Regions from separate parts of the Agrobacterium sp. 5Ca50 genome, predicted to be linked through region 1. Evidence: predicted binding sites of a transcription regulator. Region 1 holds the regulator's gene; the other holds the start of a gene.
The links. The regulator PhoB, encoded in region 1, activates phosphate uptake and scavenging genes when phosphate is short. The targets are predictions, from matches to a motif close to TGTCATNNANCTGTCAT.

Region 1 (7,656 bases):
TTTCCGCCATGACGGCAGCACGGGTCAAGCGCACGAAGTGTGGCTGCAGAACCAGCGCGATCGCGATCATGCCGTTGGTCAGGCTTGGTCCGAGAATGGCAACCAGAACCAGAGCCAGCAGCAACGATGGAAACGCCAGGATGATATCCATTAGGCGCATGATCATCGTATCGACCCAACCACGGTAATAACCGGCGATGACACCGATCACGATACCGCTGGTGAGCGACAACGTGGTGACGAACACACCAATGAACAGCGAATACTGCGCACCGTAGATCAGGCGGGACAGAATATCGCGGCCAACCGGATCTGTGCCGAGAAGATATGTCAGGCGTCCGCCTTCCATCCATGACGGTGGAACAAGAATAGCATCACGATACTGCTGGAACGGCGAATGTGGTGCGATGATCGGTGCGAAAACAGCAACGATAACCAGAGCAATGAAAACATAGAGACCAATGACGGCACCCTTGTTTTCAGAAAAATAGAACCAGAACTCCTTGAGCATCTGGCGACGCATCGCAGAGGCGGAAACCGGCTCTGCGGATTTGGAAATGGCGGTATCGGCCATGGGAATTTCTCCTTCTTAGTGCCGGATACGTGGATTGATGAGGCCATACAGAACATCAACGATAAGGTTGACGATCATGATGATGCCCGCAATCAACAACAAACCACCCTGAATGACAGGGTAATCACGGCGGAAGACCGAATCGACCATCCACTTGCCGATGCCCGGCCAGGAGAAGATCGTTTCGGTGAGGATAGCGCCAGCCAACATCACGCCGACCTGAAGGCCGATGGTGGTGATGACAGGGATCATGGCGTTACGAAGCGAGTGAATGCCGATAACGCGGAAGGGCGACAGGCCCTTGGCGCGTGCGGTACGGACGTAATCCTCCGACAGCACTTCCAGCATGGCCGAACGTGTCTGGCGGGCGATAACAGCCAGCGGAATGGTGGCCAAAACGATGGATGGCAGCGCCAGGTGGCTGAGAGCCGACGCAAATGCGCCTTTCTGGCCAGATAGCAGCGAGTCGATCAGCATGAAGCCGGTAACAGGCGGGAAGAAGAACATCAGCGAGATGCGTCCTGACACCGGTGTCCATTGCAGGATACCAGAGAACAGGATGATCAGCAGAAGCCCCCACCAGAAAATCGGCATGGAGTAACCAACAAGAGCAACGCCCATCAGGCCCTGATCGAAGACAGAACCACGCTTGATGGCGGCAATGATGCCGGCCGGAATACCGATAGCGATAGCCAGCACGATCGCACAGAAGGACAGTTCAACCGTTGCCGGGAATAGTGCAAGAAACTGGCCGAGAATAGGCGATTTGGACACAATGGATGTGCCGAAATCGCCAGTGAGGACGCCGCCAAGGTAATCCAGATACTGGATGACCAGCGGGCGATCCATGCCGAGCGCAGCACTGATCTGTGCGTGGCGCTCTGGGGACATGACGCGTTCACCCGACAGCAGGGCAACCGGGTCACCCGGAAGCAAGCGAATGAACAAAAATGCAACGATAGAAACCCCGATGAATGTCGGGATGAGCACAGCTATGCGCCGTACAAGGAAGCCAATCATAGTAGACCTTCGATCTGTTCCTTCAGGAACCTGTTCGTTGGTAGGTGTGGCGATTTTGCCTACATCTTAATTTGTCGGAACTGCACAAAGCAAATGCCGCGCGCCTTTATTAAAAGGCACGCGGCACGCTTAACGATGACAGCTTACTCAGCGATGTCCACATTTTCGAATGTGAAGTCACCCAGCGGGCTCTGAACGAAGCCGCTGACTTCCTTACGCATCGGAACGATGGACAGGGAGTGGTCGATGGTTGCCCAAGGAGCTTCCTTCTTGAAGATAACCTGAGCTTCTTCATAGAGCTTGGTGCGCTCAGCCTGATCGGTCGTAACCTTGGCCTTCTTCACCAGATCGTTGAACTCCTTGTTGCACCACTGCGCACGGTTGTTACCGCCAACAGCTTCGCAGCCGAGAAGTGTGTCGAGGAAGTTGTCTGGATCGCCATTGTCGCCAGTCCAGCCTAGGAATACAGCGCCGTCACGGTCCTTAGCCTTTGAACGGTCGAGGTATTCGGCCCATTCGTAGGACACGATCTCAACCTTTACGCCGATCTTTGCGAAGTCGTCCTGGATAACTTCAGCAGCGCGACGTGCGTTGAGCATGTAAGGACGCGAAACCGGCATTGCCCAGACCTTCATGGAGAGGTCCTTCACGCCTGCTTCTTCAAGCATCTTCTTGGCAGCGTCGAGATCGTAAGAATCATCTTCGATCTTGTCGTTGTAAGACCACATTGTCGGTGGGATCGGGTTCTTGGCAGGCGTTGCCATGCCCTGGAACACTGCATCAACGATAGCTGGCTTGTTGATAGCCTTGTTGAGCGCCTTGCGGACTTCGACCTTGTCAAACGGAGCCTGCGTTGTGTTGTAGGCGAGGTAAGCAACGTTCAGGCCTTCCTGTTCCATAACCTGCAGGTTTGGATCAGCCTTCATGGACTGTACGTCAGCAGCGTTCGGGAACGGCATCAGGTGGCATTCGCCAGCCTTGAGCTTCTGGTAACGAACAGCAGCGTCGGTGGTGATCGCGAATACGAGATCGTCAACCTTAGGCGCGCCGCCCCAGTATTCCTTGTTAGCCTTGTAACGGATAACGGCATCCTGCTGGTAACCGACGAATGCGAACGGACCGGTGCCAACTGGCTTCTGGTTCAGCTGTTCCTTGGTGCCGTCAGCAGCGAGCTTGTCGGTGTATTCCTTCGAAACGATCGAAGCGAATGGCATCGCAAGGTTTGCCAGGAAAGGTGCTTCAGGACGGTTCAGGGTGATCTTGACCGTCATGTCGTCGACTTTTTCAACCGACTTGATCAGCTCTGGGAAGCCCATGCCGGCAGCATATTCCCAGGATGTACCAGCAACATACTGGTGCCATGGGTTGTCAGTCTTGATCTGGCGCTCGATGGAGAAAACAACGTCATCGGCGTTCAGTTCACGGCTTGGCGTGAAGAAATCAGTTGTCTGGAACTTTACGCCCGGACGCAGCTTGAAGGTGTAAACCGTGCCGTCTTCCGAAACTTCCCAGCTTTCAGCAAGACCAGCAACTGGCTTGGTTGTGCCGGGCTCGAATTCGAGCAGGCGGCTGTAAACAGTGTGTGCAGCGGCGTCAAAGGTGGTGCCGGCGGTGTAGAGGCCCGGGTCAAAACCTTCTGGAGAACCTTCGGAGCAGTAAACGAAGGTTTTCGCGCTTGCTACATTGGCGAAGCATGTTGCAGACAGCAAGGCTGCCGCAATGAGGCCAATTTTGGAATTCATGTATAGCTCCCACTTTTATGTTCCCGTTTGTGCCAACAGACGGGAATGGTTGAGTCATTATCGTAATTTCAGTCTGTTCCGATGCCGGAGCCACAACACGGGAAGAGCTTCACAAGGCAGTTTCCGTTTTGCTGTTCCAGCCTCGCTGCCCCCATTGCCAAAATAACGGGCGCTGTAACCGAAAAGCTGTCTTAGCATCACGAGAGGCAGAGGCGGAAGCCCCCTTTTTGCCTAAAGATATGATTTATTCTGTTACAACCAGAGATTCCTGTATCGATACAGGCCAGCCTTATTTAAGGCTCTGATATGTGAGGGAATTGGTGCCACGCAAAACCAGCATCTTGGCAAATCAGGCAAAACGCAGAATCCGCATAAAACAAGGGCTTAGAGGCTGTGCAAAACCATGCGCGGAAATTTTCACGTAAAAATACTATTTATTTTCAATTAGTTGAATCGCCAATCCGTATGACTGAAAACAATTTGTCATAAAAAATAAAAAAGTCCGTTGACATAGAGCGCTGCTCGCCGTACATCGCTCTCCGTCGCCCAGATGGCGGAATTGGTAGACGCGCCAGCTTCAGGTGCTGGTACTCGCAAGGGTGTGGAGGTTCGAGTCCTCTTCTGGGCACCAATTTCTTGATTTAGTTATCTAAATCAGCCTGCAAAAAAGCTCCGGTCTCCGGAGCTTTTTTGCGTTTAGGGCCTAGTTACTCCTCACAGCCTGTCTGAAAATGATAGATTTCGACCAATTCGAACCATCGTTTTGTTCGTCGGATTGGGCGTGTCTGAAACCGCAAATTTTCAGGTCAATTTTGCACCAAACTGGATATGCCGCGTTCTCATATCGAGCAACGGTGGCATCGATGAGTTGTGAACTCATGGGTAGTGAAAGCTCTCCCAGAAACAAAAAGGGCGACTATGAGCCGCGCCTTTGATGTTTTTACATGATGAAAGACCGGATCAAGCTTCCATCGAATAACCCGCACCACGAACCGTGCGAATGACATCCTGCATATTGGAGAAGTTCAGCGCCTTGCGCAGACGTCCTACATGCACGTCAACGGTGCGTTCGTCGACGTAGATATCATGCCCCCAGACACCGTCGAGCAGCTGCGAACGTGAGAACACGCGCCCCGGTGAGGACATCAGGAACTCCAGCAGGCGGAACTCGGTTGGCCCAAGGCGCACTTCACGGCTTTTACGGTGAACGCGGTGCGTTTCACGATCAAGCTCGATATCACCGCATTTTAGCACCGAAGACAGCACCTCGGGCTTCGCACGGCGCAGCATAGCTTTCACACGTGCCATCAGCTCTGGCGTGGAGAACGGCTTGACGACATAGTCATCCGCTCCGGTGGCGAGACCGCGAACGCGTTCGCTTTCTTCACCACGCGCCGTCAGCATGATAATCGGCAGGCGTTCTGTTTCAGGCCGCATTCTGAGGCGCCGACACAGTTCGATGCCGGAAACACCCGGCAGCATCCAGTCCAGCAACAGAAGGTCAGGAACCCGTTCCTGCAAACGAATTTCTGCTTCGTCTCCACGGGTGATCGTGTCGACTTCGTAGCCTTCGGCTTCTAGATTGTAACGCAGCAGAACGCTCAGGGCTTCTTCATCTTCTACGACTGCGATCTTCGGCAACATGGCTGTACTCCGCTCAAGTCCGTCTATCTATTATTCGGTTACAGCACCGAGCGTGTTGGAGCTGTCGTCCTTCGGACGATCACCTTCAAGCTGGCTGCCTGTTGCCATGTAATAGATGGTTTCGGCGATATTGGTTGCGTGGTCACCGATACGTTCGATGTTCTTGGCGCAGAACAGCAAATGCGTGCAGGTGGTGATGTTGCGCGGATCTTCCATCATGTATGTCAGCAGTTCGCGGAACAGCGAGGTATACATAGCGTCGATTTCTTCATCACGCTCACGGATGGCATTGGCCTTCTCGGCAGAACGCGTTGCGTAAACATCAAGCACTTCCTTGAGCTGAACCAGTGCCAGCTCGGACAGGTGCTCCAGGCCGCGTGCCAGCTTGCGTGGTACGCCCGTGCCCTGAACAGCGATTACGCGCTTGGCAGTGTTCTTGCCAAGGTCGCCAACGCGCTCCAGGTCGCTTGCAATACGCAGGGAACCGATGATTTCGCGCAGGTCGGCCGCCATTGGCTGACGCTTGGCAATGGTCACAATTGCCTTGTCACCAATTTCGCGTTCCGCGTGGTCAAGTACGACGTCTTCTGAAATGACCTTCTGGGCCAAAGCCGCATCGGAGTTGACCAATGCGCGAACTGCATCCGCGCACATTTGTTCTGCAAGACCACCCATCTCAGAGATGCGGCGTGTCAGGAATTTCAGCTCATCGTCATAAGCAGACAAGATATGCGAATGTGTCGATGTCATTTCAAAGTCTCCGGCTTCTGCAAGGACGCGAGACGAAGCTAAATGGCTCCAAGTCGCTCCGGCACAATTCTTTCACGTTAACAGCGGGCGATTACTCCAGGATTAGCCGAAGCGTCCCATGATGTAATCCTGCGTGCGCTGGTCGTCTGGATTGGTGAACATCTTGTCAGTGTCGTTTTCTTCGACAAGATGGCCGAGGTGGAACATCGCCGTGCGTTGCGAAACGCGAGCTGCCTGCTGCATCGAGTGCGTCACGATGACAATGGTGTAGTTGGTGCGCAGTTCGTGGATCAGTTCTTCCACACGTGCCGTTGCAATCGGGTCGAGAGCCGAGCAAGGCTCATCCATCAGGATGACTTCCGGGCTGACGGCAACCGCACGGGCGATGCAGAGGCGTTGCTGCTGACCACCGGAAAGACCGGTACCCGATTCGTGCAGGCGATCCTTTACTTCGTTCCAGAGACCGGCCTTGTGAAGGCTGGATTCAACGATCTGGTCCATGTCCGCACGCGACTTTGCCAGGCCGTGAATACGTGGGCCGTAAGAGATGTTCTCATAGATCGTCTTGGGGAACGGGTTTGGCTTCTGGAACACCATGCCGACGCGGGCACGCAGTTCCACCACGTCGATGGCCGGATCGTAGATATCATCCGTATCGAGCGTGATCTTGCCGGTAACGCGGCAGCCATCGATGGTATCATTCATGCGGTTCAATGTGCGCAGGAATGTGGACTTACCACAACCCGATGGGCCGATCAGCGCAGTTACGGTGTTTTCGCGAACGTTGAGGTTCACGTCGAAAAGCGCGCGCTTCTCTCCGTAATAAACCGAAACGTCCTTGCCGATCATCTTAAGCGAAACATCATTCATTTTCTTGTCCAGCGCCTTTTCAACTGCTGCTTCCGACATCATGTTCATCTGCTTCAAGCTCCTTTTACCAGCGCCGTTCGAAACGTCGACGCAGAAGGATTGCGCCTACATTCATAACAATCAGGAACAGAAGCAATATGATGATTGCTCCCGATGTACGCTCTACGAAAGCGCGTTCTGCTTCATTTGCCCACATGTAGATCTGGACTGGCAAGGCAGTAGCAGGGTCCATTGGTGTGGTCGGGTAGTTGGCAACGAAGGCCACCATGCCGATGAGAAGCAGCGGTGCGGTTTCACCCAGAGCATGTGCAAGACCAATGATCGTGCCGGTCAGAATACCCGGCATGGCCAGAGGCAATACGTGATGGAAGATCGTCTGCATTTTCGATGCACCGAGGCCAAGGGCCGCAGCGCGGATAGATGGCGGAACTGCTTTGAGTGCCGCACGGGTAGCAATGATGATGGTTGGCAGGGTCATCAGGGTCAGAACCAGACCACCAACAATCGATGCCGAACGTGGGAAGCCCATGAAGTTGATGAACACCGACAGACCAAGCAGACCGTACACAATGGACGGAACGGCCGCGAGATTGTTGATGTTGACTTCGATGAGGTCGGTGAAGCGGTTCTTCGGAGCAAACTCTTCCAGATAGATGGAAGCGGCAACACCGATTGGCAGCGACAGCACCAGAACGATCAGCATCATGTAGAAGGAGCCGATCAGCGCAACGCCCACGCCAGAGGCTTCCGGGCGGCTGGATGCGCCATTGAAGAAGATGCCGGTGTTGAAGTGCTTGGCCAACTGGCCAGCCTCAGCAAGCTGGTTCATCCAGCCAACCTGATTGTCTTTTACCTTGCGGCTGGCTTCGGCCACAGACAGGTCGATCTGACCCTTGTAAGCAGAGTCGATGTCGCCCGCCGCCAGCAGCGACACGTTGCGGGTCGTACCGATAACCGACGGATCCTTGGTCACGATATCGCGAAGCTGAGTGCGCACGCTATCGGAGATCATGGCATTGACAGCGCGCAGGTCTGCACGGTTGTCAGGTGCAATAC
Region 2 (7,656 bases), 1.0 Mb from region 1:
GCTGAACGTGAAGATCAGGTCGGTGTTGTCACCGGTCTCGCATGGACCGAAGTTGGTGGCGAACTGCTGACGATCGAAGGCGTGATGATGCCGGGCAAGGGTCGCATGACCGTGACCGGTAACTTGAAGGAAGTGATGAAGGAATCGATTTCGGCAGCGGCATCCTATGTCCGTTCGCGCGCTGTTGATTTCGGCATCGAGCCTCCACGTTTCGACAAGAGCGACATCCACGTTCACGTTCCCGAAGGTGCCACTCCGAAGGATGGCCCATCGGCAGGTGTGGCGATGGCAACCGCCATCGTATCGATCATGACCGGCATTCCTGTTTCCAAGGATGTCGCCATGACCGGTGAAATCACACTGCGTGGTCGTGTTCTGCCCATCGGCGGCCTCAAGGAAAAGCTCCTTGCAGCCCTGCGCGGCGGCATCAAGAAGGTGCTCATTCCGGAAGAAAACGCCAAGGATTTGGCCGAGATTCCGGACAATGTGAAGAACGGAATGGAGATCATTCCTGTGTCCCGCATGGGTGAGGTTATCGAACATGCGCTACTGCGCAAACCCGAGCCGATCGAGTGGGATGGCAGCATTGAGACGCCACTCGTTGCCACCGTCGAAGGTGTCGATGACGCCGGTCAGACGATCGCACATTGAGGTTTTACGACCTCACGTGAAGCCATATTGGTAAAAAACACACAAAGGCTGGCAGAAATGCCAGCCTTTGTTGTGAAAAAAGCAGCTAGACCTCTTGTTTTTCAGGCGATTCCGGCGCTTTTGAGTTGCGGGTCGCAGGTAGCTAGCTATTCTGCGCCCGGCTTAATTTGAGTCGTTTCAAACCATAGAAAGGGGTGGAAACATGAATAAGAATGAGCTCGTTTCCGCAGTTGCCGAAAAGGCCGGTCTCACTAAGGCAGATGCTGCTTCCGCAGTTGACGCTGTATTCGAAACCGTCCAGAGCGAACTGAAGAATGGTGGCGACATCCGCCTCGCAGGTTTTGGCAGCTTCACTGTCAGCCGTCGTGAAGCCTCCAAGGGCCGCAACCCGTCCACGGGTGCTGAAGTTGATATTCCTGCCCGTAACGTGCCGAAGTTCTCGGCTGGCAAGGGTCTCAAGGACGCCGTGAACTCCTAAAGTTTCCACTATGCGCTGCCTCGCGGCGAGTGAGCGCATATTTGGCTTGTGAGTACTGAAATTGAAAGCCCGGTGCCTTTGCATCGGGTTTTTATTTTACCTTGCGTCTGTTTGCTGTGGATGACCCGGCTAAATAACCGATGTCTGTCATTCGTGTGTAACATGCATGCAGCAGAAGCCGACTGTTCGATTTAATGGAACAGGAGGCTTCCCATGACGTTTCGTTTTACTTCGGCCGGCCTAATGGCTGTGCTGCTTACTTCCGTCGCCTTGCCTGCTGCTGCTGATCAGGTTTTCAACCGCATTGCATCTTTCCCGGTGGCGCTAAACCTGCCCAACGACAAGGACGCCAAAACGGTATCGTCTGCTGAGATCATCGCGGCCAGTGAAGACGGCAATACACTGATCTATTCCGACAGCCCGCTGGGCGGCATTGGCTTTATCGACATTACCGATGCCAAGGCACCGAAGGCTGGTGGTGCCCTGTTGCTGGAAGGTGAACCGACGTCGGTCGCCGTTGCTGGAACCAAGGTTCTGGCCGGTGTGAATACCTCCGAAAGCTTCACCAAGCCATCCGGCAAACTGGTGACTGTCGATATCGCCAGCAAGAAGATAGACGCCAGCTGCGATCTGGGCGGTCAGCCTGATTCTGTCGCCATTTCTCCAGACAAGACATTTGCCGCCATCGCGATCGAAAATGAACGCGATGAAGACGTCAATGATGGTGCATTGCCGCAGATGCCGGCTGGCTATCTAGTCACGGTTGCCCTAAAAGACGGCGTTGCCGATTGCGCCACCGTCAAGCACATTGACATGACTGGCCTGGCAGATATCGCACCGGAAGATCCAGAGCCGGAATTCGTTTCCATCAACACGAATGGCGACATTGCCGTGACGCTGCAGGAAAACAACCACATCGTGATTGTTGATGGCAAAGCCGGTACGGTTAAAAGCCACTTCTCCGCTGGCACGGTTGACCTGGAAGGCATCGACACCAAGTCGGACGGCGCCCTGAAGTTCACGGACAAGCAGGAAGCCCGTAAACGCGAACCTGACGCCATCAAGTGGCTGGGCACAGATCGTGTTGTCATCGCCAATGAAGGCGACTGGGAAGGCGGCGCACGCGGCTTCACCATTTTCGACACAGCTGGCAAGGTCCTCTATGAAGCTGGCGCTTCCTTCGAACATGCCGTCGCCAGTATCGGCCACTATCCCGAGAAGCGTTCGAGAGCCAAGGGCGTAGAGCCTGAAGGTCTTGAAGTCGCAACCTTTGGCGATGACCGCTTTATCTTCGTTCTGTCCGAGCGTAGCTCCGTGGTTGGCGTTTACAAGGATACCGGCGCAGAACCTGAGCTGACACAGCTTCTGCCATCCGGCATCTCTCCAGAAGGTGCTGTGGCGATCCCTGGCCGCAATCTGCTGGCAACTGCCAACGAGGCCGATCTGGTCGAAGATGGTGGTGCCCGTTCGCACGTCATGTTGTTTGAGCGTGCGGAAGGCGAGGCGGCTTACCCGCAGCTGGTATCGGCAACGGTAGACGGCGCGCCAATCGGTTGGGGTGCGCTGTCCGGTCTGGTCGCTGACGCTGAAAAGGATGGCATCCTTTATGCGGTTTCCGATTCGGTTTATGGCATGCAGCCATCGATCTACACGATCGACGCAACCCAGAAACCTGCTGTCATCACCTCTGTCTTGCGCGTGAAGCGTGATGGTCAGCCTGCCCAGAAACTCGACATCGAAGGCATCACTCTCGATGGCAAGGGCGGTTTCTGGCTGGCATCGGAAGGCAACAGCGAAAAGCTGCTTCCGCACGCACTTTACAACGTCAACGCCAAGGGTGAGATCAAGGCGGAGATCGCCCTGCCGAAGGAATTGCTTGAGGGTGAGACCCGTTACGGCTTTGAAGGTGTGACCGTTGTGGGCGAAGGCGACGACGCCACCCTGTGGATGGCTGTGCAGCGCGAATGGGGCACAGACGAGAAGGGCTTTGTGAAGCTCGTCTCCTATAACCCCAAGGCCAAGGAGTGGGGCGCTGTGCGTTACCAGCTCGACAAGCCTGAAGCCGGTTGGGTTGGCCTGTCGGAAATCTCTGCCCATGGCGACCACGTCTACATCGTGGAACGCGACAACCAGATTGGTGATGCCGCAGCCATCAAGAAGCTGTACCGCGTTGCAAAGGCTGACCTGAAGCCTGCCAAGATCGGTGGCGAGCTACCTCTCGTGACCAAGGAACTGGCCCATGACTTCCTGCCAGACCTTAAGGCGCAGACCAATGGTTACACCGTCGACAAGCTGGAAGGCTTTGCCTTCGACAAGTCTGGCAAGGCTTACGCCGTGACCGACAATGACGGCGTGGATGATTCCTCGGGCGAAACACTGTTCTTTGCAGTGGACCTCAAGGGCACCAACTGATTTTTGACGCACAAAAAACGGCCGGACACCAAAATGTCCGGCCGTTTTTGTTTTGGAGTGAGAAAATTCGGGCCACTGACGACGAATCGCATCCTGACGTCAGGACTCAGACGGTGATGTGCTCCGGCAAACGGGCATCAATCCACGCCACCATGTCGTCCAGTACGCGTTCCTTCCCCAGATCATTGAGAAGATCATGGAAATGCCCCTCGTAAAGTTTGAGGGTTTTGTCGCTGGAGCCTGCCGTTTTGTAAAAAAACTCGCTGCCGCTTGGCACGGTCGCTTTGTCAGCAGTGCCATGCAGAATCAGCAAGGGAAGTTTTATGGTCGGAAATTCCCGCTTCAAATGTTCATCGGCACGCACCAGAGCAGCAACTGTTGCAGCTGGCTGTGTTTCATTGGCAATCAATGGATCGGCATTGAGAATACGTACAGCCTCGCCATCGCGTGAAAAATCTTCATTTTTCAGTTTGAGCACCGGTAGGCGAGGGAAGAACCCACTTAAAAATTTGGTGATTCCAAGAACGAAATTGGGGGCGGGCACCTTGAAAGCAAAACTTTCGCAGATCAGGCCGGCCAATCCATCCTGCATTTCCAGAGCGTAGGAACATGAGACGACGCCACCAGCGCTGTGACCCAGCAAAAAAACCGGCAGATTCGGATTGCGGGACTTCGCCAGATCAATGACAATGCCGAGATCGGCGACATAATCGGCAATATTATCGACATAGAATCGCGGTCCGTCGGATTTTCCACGGCCGCGTAAGTCGAGTGCGTAGACAATAAAGCCTCTTTGCATGAATTTTTCGGCGGCCCAGAGATACTGGCCGCCATGAGAAGTCACGCCGTGGCAAATCACCAAGACGGTCCGAGGCACAGAATCGGGTTTCCACGAGCGTACGAAGAGTCGCAGCCCGCCTGTTGTTGATAAAAATTCTTCCTGAAATGCACTGCCTTCCATCTGCGTCATCGGAAACTCCCGTGGTCAAGGCGTGGGAATTGACCTTTATCACGGGAGCAACGACGAGCGAAGCGCAAAAATACGCGCTATGATTGCGATGGTGGAGCGAAAAAAACGATGCGGTCAGCGAGTAGGTGCGTTTCTTATTCTTCGTCGGACAAAAGGCCGTCATACACCTCGAGCAAAGCAGCGGTTATTGCGGCACCGAGTGCATTTGCTGCCTCGCGAATGGTCTCTTCACTGCTGTCGCGCGCTGCAATCGCCAGGGATGAGCCCTCAACGGCAATGATCTCCTTGGCGCGTTCGATTGCCCACAGGCCGAAATCACCACGATTGTCGATTGAGATAGTGTCCATGTTGATAATTCCCGTTGGTTGTTTTTTCTGACCAAGCGGAAAACAATACGCCACGAATAAATGGCGACATTCAAGATACTTAAAAGGGGAGACAAGAAGGAAAATGGTGGGCGATGAGAGACTCGAACTCCCGACATCCTCGGTGTAAACGAGGCGCTCTACCAACTGAGCTAATCGCCCTTCGCGTCTTGCGAACCGTTTGTTATGTTCGCCGCGTCGGTGGCTGTGATCTATGCGGATCAGAAAAAAAGCGCAAGTCCCCTTTGTGAAGTTTTTTCAAAATTTTCTGATTTCGCTGTGCGCAATTGCGTAACATCCCGAGAAAATAAGGGTTTTTCCCTATCAGAAAAAATTCAAGAAAATTTCACTCTCTATAGGACGCCCAAAACAGGGGAGGGCTGTGGATAAAATCGGCCGTTTGGGACAGATTTTGGAAAGAAAAAAACGAAAGCGTATTTTTTGTCATGAAACCTGTTGACACCCAAACATGAACCCCGTAGTTAGCCGCTCACGGACAGTCGAGGCTGCTTCGTTAGGCAGGTTTCTGCTGAATAAGGATTAAGCGGGTGTAGCTCAGTTGGTTAGAGTGCCGGCCTGTCACGCCGGAGGTCGCGGGTTCGAGCCCCGTCACTCGCGCCATCCTTTCCTCGAAAAACGCAGATGAAAATCTGCAATGCGCGGGTGTAGCTCAGTCGGTTAGAGTGCCGGCCTGTCACGCCGGAGGTCGCGGGTTCGAGCCCCGTCACTCGCGCCATTTATTTTTTAAATGTCCCCTCCATCGTTGTTTACACGCTCGTCTCTCCAGAGACTGTGGCGTGCTTTGCGCGTTGCGCGCGGTTCAAATGAATCGCGTTTGCCGCCCAACATTTCCTTCCTTTTTTGCTCATATTTCCGTTATGCAAAATGTGCTTTTTGCAGTGCAATTTCCAGCAAATTTCTCACCTTTGTGACTTTGTTTTTTGTTTGGCGGAATATTCATTTTTTTTAAGTATTTAGCGGTATCCAAAGGGGTGGGTGCCAAGGTAGTGTATCGTTATTGTTGCGAAACGATGCGGCAACCGGGTTGAAATGATGCAGAAACTCTTGCAGAGAGAACCCGGCTGCGCTAACGACTTTGGCGTTGCAACATGATTTTTGTCCTTGCAGACGGTTTGTCGCAAGGGATTGTCCGGCGCTCGGCTCGGACAGGGAAGAGTACGATGACTGAACTCCTCAGTTCCTATATTCCGATTGCAATTTTCATTGGTATCGCGCTGGTCATCGGACTGGCGCTGCTTATCGCGCCATTCGCAGTTGCTTATAAAAATCCGGACCCGGAAAAGCTGTCTGCGTTCGAGTGCGGTTTCAATGCCTTTGATGATGCGCGTATGAAGTTCGACATTCGCTTTTATCTGGTGTCGATCCTATTCATTATCTTCGACCTTGAAGTTGCGTTCCTGTTCCCATGGGCTGTGTCCTTCGGTGAGTTGGGCTGGTTCGGCTTCTGGTCCATGATGGTGTTCCTCGGTGTTCTCACCATTGGCTTCATCTATGAGTGGAAGAAGGGAGCTTTGGAATGGGCGTAGGTCAAGACAACACGACGCTGGTTGCTCCGAAGCCGAAAGGCATTATCGATCCGTCGACGGGCAAGCCCGTTGGCAGCAACGATGCGTATTTTACCGAAATCAACGACGAACTGGCCGACAAGGGCTTCCTCGTCACCTCGACCGACGAGCTCATCACATGGGCCCGTACCGGTTCGCTGATGTGGATGCAGTTCGGTCTGGCCTGTTGCGCCGTTGAAGGCCTGATGCAGGCCTCTGGCCCGCGTTACGACCTTGAGCGCTTTGGTGTTGCGCCACGTGCGTCACCGCGCCAGTCGGACGTTCTGATCGTTGCCGGCACGCTGACCAACAAGATGGCTCCGGCGCTGCGCAAGGTGTATGACCAGATGCCTGAGCCACGTTACGTCATCTCGATGGGTTCCTGCGCCAATGGCGGCGGTTATTACCATTATTCCTATGCTGTGGTGCGCGGTTGTGACCGTGTCGTCCCGGTAGATATTTACGTTCCGGGCTGTCCCCCCACGGCAGAGGCGCTGCTTTACGGCGTGCTTTTGTTGCAGAAGAAGATCCGCAGAACCGGAACGATCGAGCGTTAAGGGCAAAGGACAGTACGAATGAGTGAAGCTCTTACCGATCTTGCTGCCTATGTTAAGGAAGCACGTGGTTCGTTGGTTGAGTCTGCCGATATTGCTTTCGGCGAACTCACCCTGAACACAACGCCAGCCAATGTTATCGCACTGCTGACCTTCCTGCGGGATGACGTCCAGTGCGGTTTTATCAACATTATCGATATCTGCGGCGTTGACTGGCCGCGCCGCGAAAAGCGTTTCGATGTTGTCTATCATCTTCTGTCTCCTCGTCAGAACCTGCGTGTGCGGGTGAAGCTGCAGGTAGCGGAAGACGAGGGCGTTCCATCCTCGACATCCGTGTTCATGGGTGCGGAATGGTTCGAACGCGAAGCATGGGATATGTACGGCATTCCGTTTGAGGGCCATGCCGACCTTCGTCGTATTCTCACCGATTACGGCTTTGAAGGCCATCCGCTGCGCAAGGACTTCCCGGTTACCGGATTTGTAGAAGTACGTTACGATGACGTACTGAAGCGCGTTCTGTATGAGCCGGTCGAGTTGAAGCAGGAATTCCGTAACTTCGACTTCCTTTCTCCTTGGGAGGGAACGGATTACGTTCTTCCGGGCGACGAGAAGGCGAAGCAATGACGACCGAAACAACGCGAGAGCAGGGGCAATGTCTTTG

Region 2: the regulator PhoB is predicted to act here: its motif matches at 1,275-1,291, upstream of ACZ5FM_RS04710 (esterase-like activity of phytase family protein).

Annotation. Positions count from the first base shown of each region.
Region 1 covers NZ_AP026438.1:3,629,439-3,637,094, reverse strand. The annotation lists gene ACZ5FM_RS17430 (ABC transporter permease subunit) at 1-574, opposite strand, end outside; gene ACZ5FM_RS17425 (ABC transporter permease subunit) at 590-1,594, opposite strand; gene ACZ5FM_RS17420 (ABC transporter substrate-binding protein) at 1,738-3,336, opposite strand; tRNA gene ACZ5FM_RS17415 (tRNA-Leu) at 3,881-3,967, shown strand; gene phoB (phosphate regulon transcriptional regulator PhoB) at 4,297-4,980, opposite strand; gene phoU (phosphate signaling complex protein PhoU) at 5,011-5,730, opposite strand; gene pstB (phosphate ABC transporter ATP-binding protein PstB) at 5,833-6,648, opposite strand; gene pstA (phosphate ABC transporter permease PstA) at 6,665-7,656, opposite strand, start outside.
Region 2 covers NZ_AP026438.1:977,417-985,072, forward strand. The annotation lists gene lon (endopeptidase La) at 1-651, shown strand, start outside; gene hupB (DNA-binding protein HupB) at 854-1,129, shown strand; gene ACZ5FM_RS04710 (esterase-like activity of phytase family protein) at 1,343-3,541, shown strand; gene ACZ5FM_RS04715 (alpha/beta hydrolase) at 3,648-4,511, opposite strand; gene ACZ5FM_RS04720 (hypothetical protein) at 4,646-4,858, opposite strand; tRNA gene ACZ5FM_RS04725 (tRNA-Val) at 4,963-5,038, opposite strand; tRNA gene ACZ5FM_RS04730 (tRNA-Asp) at 5,421-5,497, shown strand; tRNA gene ACZ5FM_RS04735 (tRNA-Asp) at 5,536-5,612, shown strand; gene ACZ5FM_RS04740 (NADH-quinone oxidoreductase subunit A) at 6,058-6,423, shown strand; gene ACZ5FM_RS04745 (NuoB/complex I 20 kDa subunit family protein) at 6,414-6,998, shown strand; gene ACZ5FM_RS04750 (NADH-quinone oxidoreductase subunit C) at 7,017-7,619, shown strand; gene ACZ5FM_RS04755 (GFA family protein) at 7,616-7,656, shown strand, end outside.